3 regions of the Kocuria sp. HSID16901 genome follow, and region 3 is predicted to be linked to each of the others. Evidence: riboswitches for the same ligand, from Rfam matches in the RefSeq annotation. Region 3 holds a riboswitch; each other region holds the start of a gene.
What was found. A riboswitch is a leader RNA that binds a small molecule or an ion and turns the genes downstream of it on or off. The one in region 3 is predicted to bind thiamine pyrophosphate.
Positions count from the first base shown of each region.

Region 1: linked by a shared signal. The riboswitch ahead of thiM (hydroxyethylthiazole kinase) and the one ahead of D8M21_RS10140 (3-oxoacyl-ACP reductase) in region 3 are both predicted to bind thiamine pyrophosphate.
Region 2: linked by a shared signal. The riboswitch ahead of D8M21_RS00555 (ECF transporter S component) and the one ahead of D8M21_RS10140 (3-oxoacyl-ACP reductase) in region 3 are both predicted to bind thiamine pyrophosphate.

Region 1 covers NZ_RBLM01000003.1:108,169-112,610, forward strand. The annotation lists gene D8M21_RS05565 (LysR family transcriptional regulator) at 1-593, opposite strand, end outside; gene D8M21_RS05570 (pyridoxine/pyridoxamine 5'-phosphate oxidase) at 683-1,243, opposite strand; TPP riboswitch at 2,011-2,103, shown strand; gene thiM (hydroxyethylthiazole kinase) at 2,094-2,930, shown strand; gene thiE (thiamine phosphate synthase) at 2,927-3,613, shown strand; gene thiD (bifunctional hydroxymethylpyrimidine kinase/phosphomethylpyrimidine kinase) at 3,613-4,442, shown strand, end outside.
Region 2 covers NZ_RBLM01000001.1:114,543-118,984, reverse strand. The annotation lists gene D8M21_RS00565 (energy-coupling factor transporter transmembrane component T family protein) at 1-708, opposite strand, end outside; gene D8M21_RS00560 (ABC transporter ATP-binding protein) at 696-2,327, opposite strand; gene D8M21_RS00555 (ECF transporter S component) at 2,324-2,953, opposite strand; TPP riboswitch at 3,014-3,113, opposite strand; gene D8M21_RS00550 (DUF4235 domain-containing protein) at 3,254-3,526, shown strand; gene mnhG (monovalent cation/H(+) antiporter subunit G) at 3,592-4,050, opposite strand; gene D8M21_RS00540 (monovalent cation/H+ antiporter complex subunit F) at 4,051-4,437, opposite strand; gene D8M21_RS00535 (Na+/H+ antiporter subunit E) at 4,434-4,442, opposite strand, start outside.
Region 3 covers NZ_RBLM01000009.1:19,054-23,495, reverse strand. The annotation lists gene D8M21_RS10155 (FdhF/YdeP family oxidoreductase) at 1-203, shown strand, start outside; gene D8M21_RS10150 (HD domain-containing protein) at 224-733, opposite strand; gene D8M21_RS10145 (LLM class flavin-dependent oxidoreductase) at 838-2,136, opposite strand; gene D8M21_RS10140 (3-oxoacyl-ACP reductase) at 2,133-2,930, opposite strand; TPP riboswitch at 3,003-3,099, opposite strand; gene efeO (iron uptake system protein EfeO) at 3,332-4,442, opposite strand, start outside.

The DNA.
Region 1 (4,442 bases), on a different contig from region 3:
AGCGTCGGCCGGGTGTTTCCGCTGACCGTGTTGACCACGAGCGGGTATTGGCCGAGCTCGTTCCATGAGATCGACGTGCGGTGCGCGAGGGGGCTACGGGTGCTCACGGCCGCGACGCGGACTTCTCCGGCGAGCTCGACGCATTCGACCTCCTCTGAGGAGATGTCACGGCGGCTCAGAGCGACGTCGACGGTCTTGTCCAGAAGCGCGGCGTGAATGTCGTCCCGTCGCGAGAGCCGCAGGCCAACGCCCGTGGAAGCCTCGAATTGCGCCGTGGTCCGGGAAAACCACGGGTCCGGCAAGGCCCAAGGGAAGCCGACGCGAAATTCTGGTTCCCGGGACACCTCAGTCAGCGCGGCCTGGACGTCCCGCAGGATTTTGCGAGATCTCTGGAGCAGCACCTCGCCCGGTGCAGTGAGGCGGACCGAGCGAGAGGTGCGGACCATCAGAGTCACGCCGAGCCGCGTTTCGAGCTGTTGGATGGTACGGCTGAGCGCGGGTTGGGTGATGTGAAGTACCCGAGCCGCTTGGGTGAAAGATCGATGCTCGCCCACGGCTTCGAGAGCTCGGAGGTGACGCAATTCGATGTTCATGACGCCACAGCATAGTCGTCGTGCCTGGTCACAGGTCTGTCAGTGAGGTGAGGGCGGGTGGTTCCTCGGCGGCTCAACGACTGGGCGTCTCAGCCAGCTGGGGTGGTGACCACGCCGTGTTGCCAGTGGTGATCCTCACGGCGGTATTCGATGCGCGTATGGTTTCGGTCTTCGCGGGCCTGCATGAATTCCACCTCCCTCGGTTCCAGGGCGTAGAGCTGCCAGTCCGGATTGGGTGATCCGTCGTAACTCGGGCGTCCTTCCCAATCCCGTTCCGACTCTTCCCGGCTGAGGGGGTGGACGACGCCGGTGACACGCACCTGCCGTCCCGACTCGCGCCAGAAGAAGATCATGGACGCGCGTGGGTCCGCATCGAGCTGTTGCCCCTTGCGGGACGTGCGATGGGTGGAGAAGTGGAAGCCGCGATCGTCAATGTCCTTGACGATGAGGGTTCGACCCACGGGGGTGCCGTCGTTATCGACCGTCGTGAAGGTCATGGCATGGGGCTGCCGTTGCCCCGAGGCGATGGCTTCCTGGAACCACTCAGAAAACAACTGGTGTGGATCTGAGGGCACGTGATCCGGGTCGAGGGTCGGCAGGGGTTTGGGGAAGGACGGTAGGGAACTCAACTGGTCGCTCAGAGTGGACATATTTCGATGCTAAGTGGAGAGCACGGGCTGCGCGAGGGTGGATTGGCCATCGGCATCGGTCCATGACGGATGGTTATGGGCGAGATCTACACAAGCGGTGGAGAAAGTTATCCACAGGTGTGCATAACGGTGTGTACAACTCGAATATCTGTCCTACAAACGGGCTTCACGCACGGGGAGGGTCCCGGCGATCAGGCCATTTTCAGGGTGCGTCTCGTTCTGCGAATCATCGAACTACGCGTGTGTAACTTGCCCACAGGTGGGGATAACTCCTGTGGATAACGGCGGTCTGAGCGAGCGGCGAATTCGGGCTTCGACGGCGACACCCTTGATTTTCTGGGGAAGTCCAGGGGTGGACGACGTGTGCCTCCACATCTGGTGATCCACAGGGGTTGAGGATAACGAGCCGAGCGTGTCCACCTGGTGTGCACAAAGTTATCCACAGGTGGGGAAAAGTGGGTAGTTCTGACGGAGAATGTCCCTTAATGGCTCGACACGGTGAGCCTGAGAGCGACACAGCACCGGCGGGCGAGCGCCGTCATTTCAACGAAGGAACGAGCGTCGGCATTCTTCCCGAGGGCCAGGGTCGTGAAATCACATCGAGAGGAGTCACAGCCATGTAAGTTCTCCACATTGTGGAGAAGCGCTGTGGATAACCATGTTCGAAGAGTGGGTTGTCCCCAGTGGAGCTTCATATCGGAGGAGGCCTCAGGGGTCGAGTAAGAGTGTGGCGTTAGAGTGAATACGTGACGCAAAGGGGCGTTCACACCAGTGACAAGGGGTGCCCTGCCGGGCTGAGAACACACCCTTGGAACCTGATCTAGCCAGAACTAGCGAAGGGATCGTCACCGTGACAGATTCACCACAGCATCACTCACAGACCGCCGCCATTGTTGAGTGTGCCCAGGAGGTGCGCGCAACTGCGCCGCTGGTGCATTGCCTGACCAATTCCGTGGTCAAGGAGATCACCGCGAACGTCTTGCTGGCGGCCGGAGCTTCCCCCGCGATGGTCGAGCACCCGGAAGAAGCTCGCGTGTTTGCCGGCATCGCGAACGGTCTTCTTGTGAACGTCGGCACCATCTCGGAGGAACAGACGGACGCCATCCGTGCCGCCGTCGCCACCGCCAACGCACAGGGTGTCCCGTGGGTTCTGGACCCCGTCGCCGTCGGGGGCCTTCCGCAACGCACGGAGCTGGCCCGGGAACTCCTCGACCTGAAGCCCACCGCGGTCCGTGGCAATGCGAGCGAAGTCGTGGCCCTCGCGGGATTGGGGCAGGGCGGACGAGGCGTTGACTCGACCGAGTCCGTGGAGTCAGCGCGCGAAGCCGCCGAAGCACTCGCCCGGCGGACCGGCGGCGTGGTCGCCGTTTCGGGGGAGCGCGACCTCATTGCCTCATCCGGTCGTGTGACCCGTTTGACCAGCGGGCATTCCCTGATGCCGCTCGTGATTGGCACCGGTTGTTCGCTGGGTGCCGCCGTCGCCGCGTATCTCGGCGCTGCGCGTTCATCCGGTATGTCGGACCACGACGCCGTCGTGGCCGCTCACGCCCACCTAGGGGCGGCGGGCACGGTGGCCGGCCGATCCGCCGAGGGCCCCGGGTCCTTTCACGTTCGGTGGTTGGATGCCCTGCATGCGCTGTCTCCGGAAGAGATCGCGCAGGTGGTCGAGCTGGAGGACGCGGCATGATCCCCTCAGGAGTGGATCTCTCCCTGTATTTCGTCACGGACACCACACTCTGTGGCGGCCTCGAAAAAGTTCCGGGCGTAGTCTACGAGGCCGTGATGGGCGGCGTCGGGGTGGTGCAGGTTCGGGATAAGCACCTCGACGACGGCGCCTTCGCCCAGCTGGCGAGCGCCTGTGCCCAGGCCGTGGCGCAGGCCAACCAAGATTCCGGTCGCACAGCCCGCACGGTGGTCAACGACCGACTTTCCATTGCCGCAGACCTCGGCCTCGACGTTCACGTGGGTCAATCCGACGCCGCAGCCGAACGAGCCCGAGAAACGCTGGGGGAGTCCGCGATGATCGGACTGTCGGTGTCGACCCCCGAACAGGCGCGGGCCGCGGTGGACTCCGGGCACGCGGATCTCGTGGGAATCGGGCCCGCCTGGGCCACACCCACCAAAACGGACGCCGCGAAACCACTCGGACCGGAAGGAGTCGCCGAATGCGCGCGGATTGCCCGGGGCGGCGGAATGGCCAGCGTGGTGATCGGCGGCGTCAATGCCCACACGGCTGGTTCATTGGCCGGGGTGCCGGCAGATGGTCTGTGCGTGGTCTCGGCCATCGCGTCGGCGGATGATCCCCGGAGGGCAGCCTCAGAACTCCTCCGCCTCTCGCAGAACACCCTTGATCGAAAGGACCTCCGCTGATGCGCCCGCCGATTGCTCTCTCGATCGCTGGATCTGACCCCTCGGGTGGGGCTGGGACCCTAGCGGATCTCAAGACCTTCGCCGCTGTGGGAGCGTATGGTTGCGCCTGCACCACCTCCTTGACCAGCCAGAACACTCTCGGCGTGCAGAGTGTGCATGGTATCGACGCGGAGGTCGTGGTTTCCCAAGTTGAATCGGTGATTGACGATCTTCCCGTGGACGCCACCAAGATCGGGATGTTGGGTTCGGCCGAGACCGTTCGACATTTGGCACGGATGATCGCATCTCGTCGCCGCGACTTCGGCGTCGTCGTGCTGGATCCCGTGATGGTTGCGACCAGCGGCGACCCCCTTCTGGCCCCCGATGCCGACGCCGCATTGCGCGATGAACTCGTGCCGTTGGCGGACGTCATCACCCCGAACCTCCCCGAAGGGGCGCGTCTGCTGGGGCGGCCCGACGACGTCGCCACCTCCCTCGCCGCCGTGCGTGAACAGGCCATCGAATTGCTCGCGCTGGGGCCTCGGGCGGTTCTCCTCAAGGGTGGGCATCTCGCGGACGCTCAGGCCGTGGACGTCTTGGCGATGAATCCGAGCTGGGCTCCCGGTGGTCGGGCCCGGGTCTCGGAGCCGGTGATTCGGGAATTCACCTCTCCACGCATCGAAACCCGCAATACGCATGGAACGGGGTGTACGTTGTCGTCGGCGATCGCCGCCTACGCCGCCCGGCATGCGATGCCCGTGGACCCGCGTACAGCGCCCGGTCTGGAGGAAGCCGCCCCGAATGTGGAAAGTTCAGGCGCCGGTACGGTCCCCGAGCAGTCCGATGCCCT
Region 2 (4,442 bases), on a different contig from region 3:
GACGTCGCGCCAGGAATACGTCGGTCGATTGACCCAAGTCCGCGGTCCGGCACCGAACCCGCGGGCCTCCATCGTGACGGCCAAGCGGCTCGCCCGTCGCAGAGATTGGACGATCAAGGCGAAGGCTTGGGATCCGAACCCGGTGATCCGCCCGACCAGGCCGCGGTCCGATCCCAGTCCTCGCGCTCGCCGGGCTGCCGCTAGGGTTTCCCATTCCGCGATCACGATCCCCACCAGGCGGAACGCCGCCACGGCGGAGAGGACAAAACGCGCCGGCAATTTGAAGGTCTGAGCCAGAGCATCACCGATCTCGCGGGCATCGGTAGTCAAGAGCAATAACACCGAGATCATCGCGAGGACTCCCCCGCGCAAGGCGATCGCAACGCCAGCGTTGAGGGAATCGGAGGTGAGCAGCAAGGGGCCCAGTTCGAGGAGGTGCTGGCCCGTTTTCGGTGCCAAAATCGCCGTCGCCCAACCGCTGAAGAGTGCCGCGAGAAATACGGGCCACAAACGAACAACGATGTTCCAGGGGTTGATTCTGCTCGAGGCCATGACGGCCACGAGGGAGGCCCCTCCAATGGTCGCGGTCAGCCAGTCGGCGCTGACGAGGAAGGAGGCCGTCAGCAGGAGACCGAGAGCGAGTTTGATCGCGGGGTTGACCTTGCCCAGGCCGGAATGCGCCGCGACCGCTGGATTCATGACGTCCATGCCGAACTCCTCTCTCCCCTGACGACCTGGGGCTCGGGGGCGGATGCGGCTCCCACCCGAAATTCGCGGCCTCCGAGGGCTGCCACGAAATCGGCGTCGTGGGTCACCGAAACCACGGCGACTCCGGCCTTCAAGGTCTGACGGAGAAGGTCGACGAGGCTGGCCCACGTGGTTGCGTCCTGCCCAAAGGTCGGCTCGTCGAGAATCAGGATTCTCGGCTGGGTCGATAACGCGGTGCCCACGGAAAGACGACGTTTTTCCCCGCCAGAAAGGGTAAAGGGGTTGGCGTCGGCCACGTGGGCCAGGCCCAACCGCTCCAGGAGTTCGGTTGCCCTCTCTTCAGGGTCGACCGTTCCGCGTGCGGATTCGCCCGGATCATGGCTCGTGAGCTCGGCACCCAGGCGAAGTTCGTCGCGGACGGTGGATCGCACGAATTGGTGCTCGGGTTCTTGGAAGACCATGCCAATTCGGGCGATGAGCTGCGTCGATGACCAACGACCGGGATCCCACGAGGGCCGTCGCCGTGAATTGATGGGTATCCCCTGGTCGAGGTCCCGTAACGGGTCGCACGCGCCGACCCAGCCCTCGGCCGGTTCCAACAGCCCCGCGAGCGTCAGAGCCAACGTGGATTTTCCGGCACCGTTCGGCCCGGTGATGGCCAGGTGTTCCCCCGCACGGACCTCGAGGTCTATTCCTCGGGCGGCTATGGGAACATCGCGGAGCGCAGGAACCGGATCATTCGGAGAGCCCAGCACGGCACGACGTCGGGCGCGAATCCACCGACGGTCCGCCGGATGCCTCGAGACCCCCAGGCCTTCCGCGCGAAGCAGGGGCACGGCGGGGTCGGGGACGACGTCGTGCGCTGGGGTGCGCGGCGTGTACCCGGGAACCCACACCCCCGCGTGAATCAGCTCGTCGCGCGCTTCGCCCACGACTTTTCGCGGCGGCCCGTCATGTCGAATTCCGCCACCTGCGTCCAGAACCACGATGCGGTCCACGTGGTCGGCCCAGACCTCGACCCGATGTTCGACGACGATCAGGGTCGAACCGTAGGACTCGACCGCCTTCAGGACCGAATCGCGCACCTCGAGGACGCCGTCTGGATCGAGATTGGCCGTGGGCTCATCGAGAAGCAGAAGCGCGGGCTCCATCGCCAAGATTCCGGCGAGGCCGAGTCGTTGCTTTTGACCGCCCGATAACGCGGAGGTCGGGTGGTCCCACGGGAGGTCCAACCCGACGGCGTCGAGGGCCTTCCGGCAGCGAGGCACGATCAGTTCCGGATCCACGCCAAGATTTTCGGGTCCGAACGCGAGATCGTCTCCAACCCGGGAGAGGACGATCGATGATTCCGGGTCTTGTTGCATGAGGCCGATACGGCCCCGCGCGTCTCGGGGCTCCACGCCATCGATCAGGAGCGTTCCACTGGAGGCGTCGTCGTCCTCCAGCACCCCCGCCATCGCGTGCAGCAAGGTGGATTTTCCCGCACCAGAGGGTCCGAGGAGAAGGACCTTTTGCCCTTCGGAAATCTGGAGGTCCACCCCCGAGAAGGCGGGAGATTCGCGGTCCGCATGCCACCAAGAAAAGTCGCTGGCCTGAACCGTCGCCCCCACCGCCGTCACGCCCGAGCTCTCCGGCTCCGGGCGTCCCGACCGGCCGCGACCGACGAAAGCACCCCCGTCGATACGAGCGCCCGGGTCAGGGCCCACGCCAGGAACCCGGCGATGACCAGACCCGAGATGACGCCGAAGATCGCGTAGGTGATCTTGAACTGTGTTTGCCAGAAGGCGTAATACATCGCGATCTCGCTGACGGTCATGAACAGGCCCGAAACGGCTCCGGCCAGCAGCGCGATGGGAAGCTCAAAGCGGCGGTATCGGAAGGCCGCGAAAACGACTTCCGCGCCCAAGCCCTGCACGAGCCCGGAGATGAGGACGGCGAAGCTGTAATGAGTTCCCAACAGCGCCTCAACGAGGGCCCCGAGAATTTCGCAGTAAAGAGCTGCGCCCGGTTTGCGGATGACGAGTCCTCCGAGGACCCCAGCGATGAGCCATCCCCCTCCGATGAGTCCGGACAAGGGCGGGAATCCGACCGTCACGGTGCCGATCAACGGGGCGACGCCGTTCGACCAGATCCAAAAGATGACGCCGCACACCACGGCGAGAACCGAGGCAATGACGATGTCGATAACGCGCCACGAGCCTCGTGGGAAGGTTTTGGATGGCGCCTTGGGCGATGATGCGTTCACGGTATATCCTCCTGGAATTGCGGTCAGGAGGGGAGGCCTTGCCCGAATTCTCTTTCGGGAACACCCGAGATCTCGACTCCCTACGCCGGTGCTAACCGGATCAGGTCGAGGGTCTGCTTGCGCACTCTCAGCCTCGCTTGAGGCTCCCCTGTCGTGTGGTGAACTCGGACCATCCTAACGGATCACGAGAGGGACGGAGAATCTGCGGTCGTTTGAGACAAAGCCATTGGCCTGCGATTAGGCTAGAGGAAGCTGCACATGACCGGCCGAAATATCGTCCGACAATTACAGGAGATTCGTATGAGCAATCCCGTCATCAAGATCGGTTCCACCGTGGCTTCCCTGGGTGGAGTTTTCGCCGCCAATAAGATCATGACCCTCGGTTGGAAGAAGATCACCGGCAACGAGCCGCCCGCCAACAACCCGGACCCCGAAGAAAGCCTTCGTGACGTCATCATCTGGACCGCCATCAGCGGCGTCGTCGCCACGCTGATCAAGATTGGCGTCACCCGGGTTGCCGCCCGGATGGAAAAGAATGAAGACATCGAGACCGGCGGCCAGGCCGAGGTCTAACCGTCCCCTTCTCAAGCTAACGCCGATGGGCGCGTGACGTTGTCACGCGCCCATCGGCGTTGTTGTCAGGATTGCCGAGGCTCTTGTTCGTCCGGCTTGTCTAATCCCGCGGTATCCGCGTCAACCTCTCGAGGCTCGGGCGCGGCCTCGGCCGGAGCCTGCTCTTGTTCCTCTTCGCGGTTCATCTGCTCGACGAGGTCGGCCAATTCGTTGACGGTCAACGACGACGCCGCGAAGTGCCGGTTCCGGAATCCGGACCGACCGACCATGTGCGAGGAAACCGGCGTCGCGAGCATCTGCAAGGTCCAGGCCAAAATGAGCGCGGGGACGAGGCTCCAACTGCGGGCGGCGATTCCCATGCCGAGGAGTAAGAGAAACAAGCCGAAGACCTGGGGCTTTGCACCGGGGTGCAGGCGCGACAGCACATCGCTGAACCTCATGATGCCGAGTGCGGCCCCCAAGGACATGAGGCAACCGACGATCAGACATGCTCCCGTGAGAATGTTCAGAACGGTGTCCAACATCTATCGCTCACCCCCTGAAGGCTTCTGATCCGAAGGGTTCTGACTCTGGCCGAGGGACGACGCCGATTCTTGGCGTGTCGAGGCACTGGCGTTATATCCGCCGACGGCGTCTCGGGCGAGGTCTTCACGTTCCCGCTTGTTATTCGCGAATCGAGAGACCGTCACGGACCCCAAGAAGCCGACGAGGGAAATGACGATGAGCAAGGTGACATTCTCGTAGCTGTCCCGATTGACCATGTCGATGACCAAACCGGCACCAACGATGGCGAGCAGAACGTCCGAAGCGATCACTCGGTCCAAGAGCGAAGGCCCCTTGGCCAGACGGTAGATGGTTCCGATGGCTGCCAACACCAGAATGATGCCGCAGATCACCATGACGACTTTCATGGCTT
Region 3 (4,442 bases):
CGACCTCCAAAACGGGAGTGCACCGGCGGCTCGAAAAGTACCATGCGCTGGCCTACAACCTGCCGCAGGGTAGCGCCGCGGGATACATGCCCGAGATGAATGTGCTGATCGGCATCGAAGACTACAGCACGCAGAGCGAGCAGCCCTTGATGAAGAACATCCGCGTCACCGTGGAGCCGAGCGAGGCCCAGGCGACCGCCTAACATACGCTCATACGGCCGGGTCAGGAGGCTTTCAGAAGCTCCTTGGCCCGGCCGTATTTCACCGCCAACCGTTCTCGCGTTTCCTTGCCGAGCAGGGCGGTGCGTTGAGGGTCGGTGTTGTCTTCCACATCCGACTCCTTAACGACGACGGCTGCGGGCACGGAACGGACCTTGGCGAAGTACTCCTCGGTGGTTTCGCCCGGAAGCTTGGTCACGGCCACGACGGCGTCGACCACGTGCTCCGGGAAAAACTCACGCAGTTGAGCCTCGGTCACGGAAGTATCTTCCACGACGTCGTGGAGCCACGCCGCGGCCACAGCAACGTTGGCCTCATAGCCAAACACGCCCCGCTCCTCGCACCTTCTGGCCACATACCCGGCGACTCTCCGGGGATGATCGATGTACCTATTCCCAGCCTGGTCTTTCTGCCCCTCGTGCGCCGCAGTTGCTAAGGCCTCTGCGCGCGATACGAGAGAAAGATCCTCAATGCGTGCCCAGATGGATTCGTCGACATGGCGTTGGCTCATCATGGTCCAGTCCTCTTGCTCGATGGTCTGTAGGAGGTATTCACCAGCCTAGAAACCTCGACTGACAAGTTAAGGAACCGCGCCCGTTGAGGCGAGTCGTCGTTCTTCTAGCCCGCCAGGTTCCCCCGCAACGTTGAGGCTTGATACACGTCTCGGAACCGGCCACGACGTCGTAATTCCGGAATCACCAGCTCCACGAAATCGTCCAAGCTCTGGGGAAGCTGAGGCGGCATCAGGTTGAATCCATCGGCCGCGCCTTCGTCGAGCCACTGCTCGATTTGATCGGCAATGGTTTCCGGGGTGCCGATCATCGTGCAGTGCCCACCACCGGCCGCCAGCCGCCCCAGAAGTTGGCGTACGGTCGGTTGCTCCACCTCGATAATCCGCAGAATCGTTGCGTAGCGCCCCTGCGGACCGGTGAATTCCTCGAGCGGCGCCAGTTCGGGAACCGGCTCGTCGAGATCCCAGTCGGAGCAATCGCGATGGATGAATCCGCCCAACTGCTGGAGCGAGGCTTCCACCGGTAGAAGTGCGTCGAGACGATCTCGCGTGCGTTCGGCGTCGTCGAGGGTCCGTCCCACGTACGGGACGAGCCCAGGCATCACGACCAGTTCATCAGGGTTCCGCCCCGCGGCCTCGGCTCGAGCGCGCACGTCAGAGCGGTATGCCTTCCCCTGCTCGAGGTCGTAGGCGACGGCGTAGATCCCCTCTGCTCGCCGCGCCGCCAGGTTTCGCCCGGGATCCGAGGATCCCGCCTGAAAGAGCACTGGCCGTTCTTGCGGGGGTTGGGGAACGTTCAGTGGACCGGCCACGGTGAAGTACTCACCGCGGTGGTCAATTGAGTGGATCGCTTCCGAGTCAAGATACTTGCCGTTTCGATCCGCACGAATCGAGGTATGGGGCCACGAATCCCACAGGGCTTGCACGGCATCGATGAACTCTTCGGCCCGGGCATAGCGCTCCGCGTGCTCCGGAAGCCGTTCCTTCCCGTGGTTTCGAGCTTCGGCGTCGAACATGGACGTCACGACGTTCCAACCGACGCGCCCGGAACTGATGTGATCCAGGCTCGCAAGCAACCTGGCGGCGTGAAATGGCTCGTAGAAGGAACTCGAGACGGTGCTGACCAGACCGATGTTCGAGGTAGCCCGCGCCAACGCCGTCAGGGTGGTGAGCGGTTCCAAGAACCACGACGGCGTGCGTTCCGCCGAATCCGCCCGGAGCGACTGACCGTCGGCGAAAAACACCGCGTCCAAGGTGCCTTTTTCGGCAAGTCGTGCAAGCTCCTCGTAGTACTCGATGTCACCGAGCCGTTCCACCGCCGAATCGGGAGTTCTCCACGCTGCGTTGTGGTGACCGCAACCGTAGATGAAGAGGTTTAGGTGCACCTGTTTCTTGGCCACGCTCATCCTTTGACCAAGCCCCCGTCCACCATCAAGTTTTGTCCGGTAACGGCCCGGGCCCACGGGGACGCGAAGAAGAGCACGGCGTCGGCCAGCTCTTCCGGAGTCGTCACGCGTCGCAACGGGGTGCTCTGGGCGATCGCGTCGAAGACCTCCGTCGGTGTTGCCGAACTCGCGTCGGTTTCGCGGAGTAGTCCTCCGGAGACCATGTTGACGGTGATGCCGTCGGGTCCGAGATCGTGTGAGAACGTACGGGTCAGAGAGAGCAACGCCGCCTTGGCCGCGGTGTAGTCATGGTAAGGAACCACAGGGTTCTGGAACAGATTCGTCCCGATATTGACGATGCGGCCCCACCCTCGTTGCGCCATGCCGGGGTACAGGGCTTGAATCATGGCCAGCGGGCCCATCACCGAACCATCCACCTGCGTTTGGACGACGTCGGGAGTGATGTCAATGGCTTGAGGCCGAGCGTCGCCGTTGAAGCTGAAGTCGAGAAGCGCGTTATTGACCAACGTGGTCGGGTCGTCCGAGAAGAGTCCTCGGATCTCCTCGGGAAGGGCAAAAGCTCGCTCACGATCACGCACGTCGAGATGCACCGCTCGCGCGCGTTCCGGGAATTCTTCGGCCAGGCGATGTGCGGCGTCGCCACTTCGGTGATATCCCACGACCACGCGCGCCCCTTCCCGAAGAAAGGCCCTGCTGATCGCGAGGCCGAGGCCCCTGGCCCCTCCCGTGACGACGACGACCTGTTCGTTCAGGGGTATCGACGTACCACGCACGGTCTCGGATGTTTCGGTCATAATGCTCTGCCTCTCGGATCGAGGCGAAGGCCCGCGACATGAACGAGCGCTCATGTCGGGAGTGCAGGGCATCGAATGCCCCACGGACAATCCCTTCGCCAGTGCTAACTGATGCAGGTTCTACGGGTCTTCTCTCAGCCCCGCCGTGGGGGCACCCCGTGTCCTGCGCAACATGCTAGCAGCGCAAGGGGAGTGTTTCGCTAGACCACATCATGCAGATGGTCCACGAATGGACCATCTGACGAGGCAAAAAGCTTCTGCTCGACCATCGCGCCTCCCTGCAGGTCACCGGAGGAGCTGAGCAGAAGATCGTCCTTCGAAGCTGCGGATACCTACTCAGGCAGGAGCTCGCATTTCGTCGACTGGGCGCATTCTTGCGATGACTTGCCCATCCGATCCTCTTATCGAATGACTCCCGCAACGCGAGACATCAACCCGCTGAGCGCATTGATAGCACCGGATAATTCCTTCTGTTCCGCCGTGTAGTCCCCGGGCTGTGGAACCTCACCAGCCTCTTCCTGCACCTCGGCGATCGATCGGTAGTCCACGTACTTCACCTTGCCGTCGGAGGTTGTGCCATCCGTGTGACGCTGGAGAATATCGTTGACAGCCTTGAACCCCTTTTCGACCTGCTCGGCGAGGGTTTTATCCTTCGCCTTAATAATGTCTTCGACGTTCCCGTAGACCACCTCGGCTCCCTCGACGTTGGCTTTGAAGTTGTAGAGGTCCGTGTGCGAGAAGGTTTCCTCCCCACCGACGATCTTGGCGTTGGCTACTTCTTTCAGTAGCTCCGCCGCTCCGGAGGTTATCTCGGTGAGCTCGAGCTTGAACTTGCCGTCACTGCCCTTGATCTTTCCGTACACGAGGTCATAGAGCTTGTGGGTCGAGCCCTCAAGCTGATCCGCCGCAGCCTGGCGCTCCAGCTGGGATCCGAAGCTGAAGGGTGAATTCGGTGCGGAGTAAAGGTCCGCCTCGATGCGGTGCCAGCCGGTCCAACCGTCCAGACGCTGAGGGCTCCAGGGCTTGTCCCCCGGCTGGCTGGGGCGTTCCTGAAGGCGGAGGTCGAGTGCTTGGGCGAGATCTCCGGTCCCGTCTATGCCGAAGGATCCGGCCGTAGGCTCGATCCGTTCGTAGTACTGCCGTGCCAGCGGGTACAGCTCACGGGCACTCTGGATATTGCCGTCCACGTAGGCATCGATAAAGTCCCGAGTCGCTTTCACGAGCTGACCCACCTGGTCTTTGACGTAGGAGGTGTAATTCTGGACGGCCTTCTTCTCTGCGCCCTTCTGGTCTTCGGTCTCCTCTCCGCCTTGGCCAGGGGTCACCTCAAATTTCGTGAGACCCACGAAGTCACCCACCATGTTGGGCTTGCATGCCGTGAAATAGATGCCCTCTTTCAGGCTGGTCGTCAGGCTCGCGAAGCTTCCCGGACCGATGTTTTCCTTCTCGGACTCGATCTTGAGCTTGTCCTCCGAGAGCACCTCAAATTCATTGGGTGTGCTTCCGTCGTTC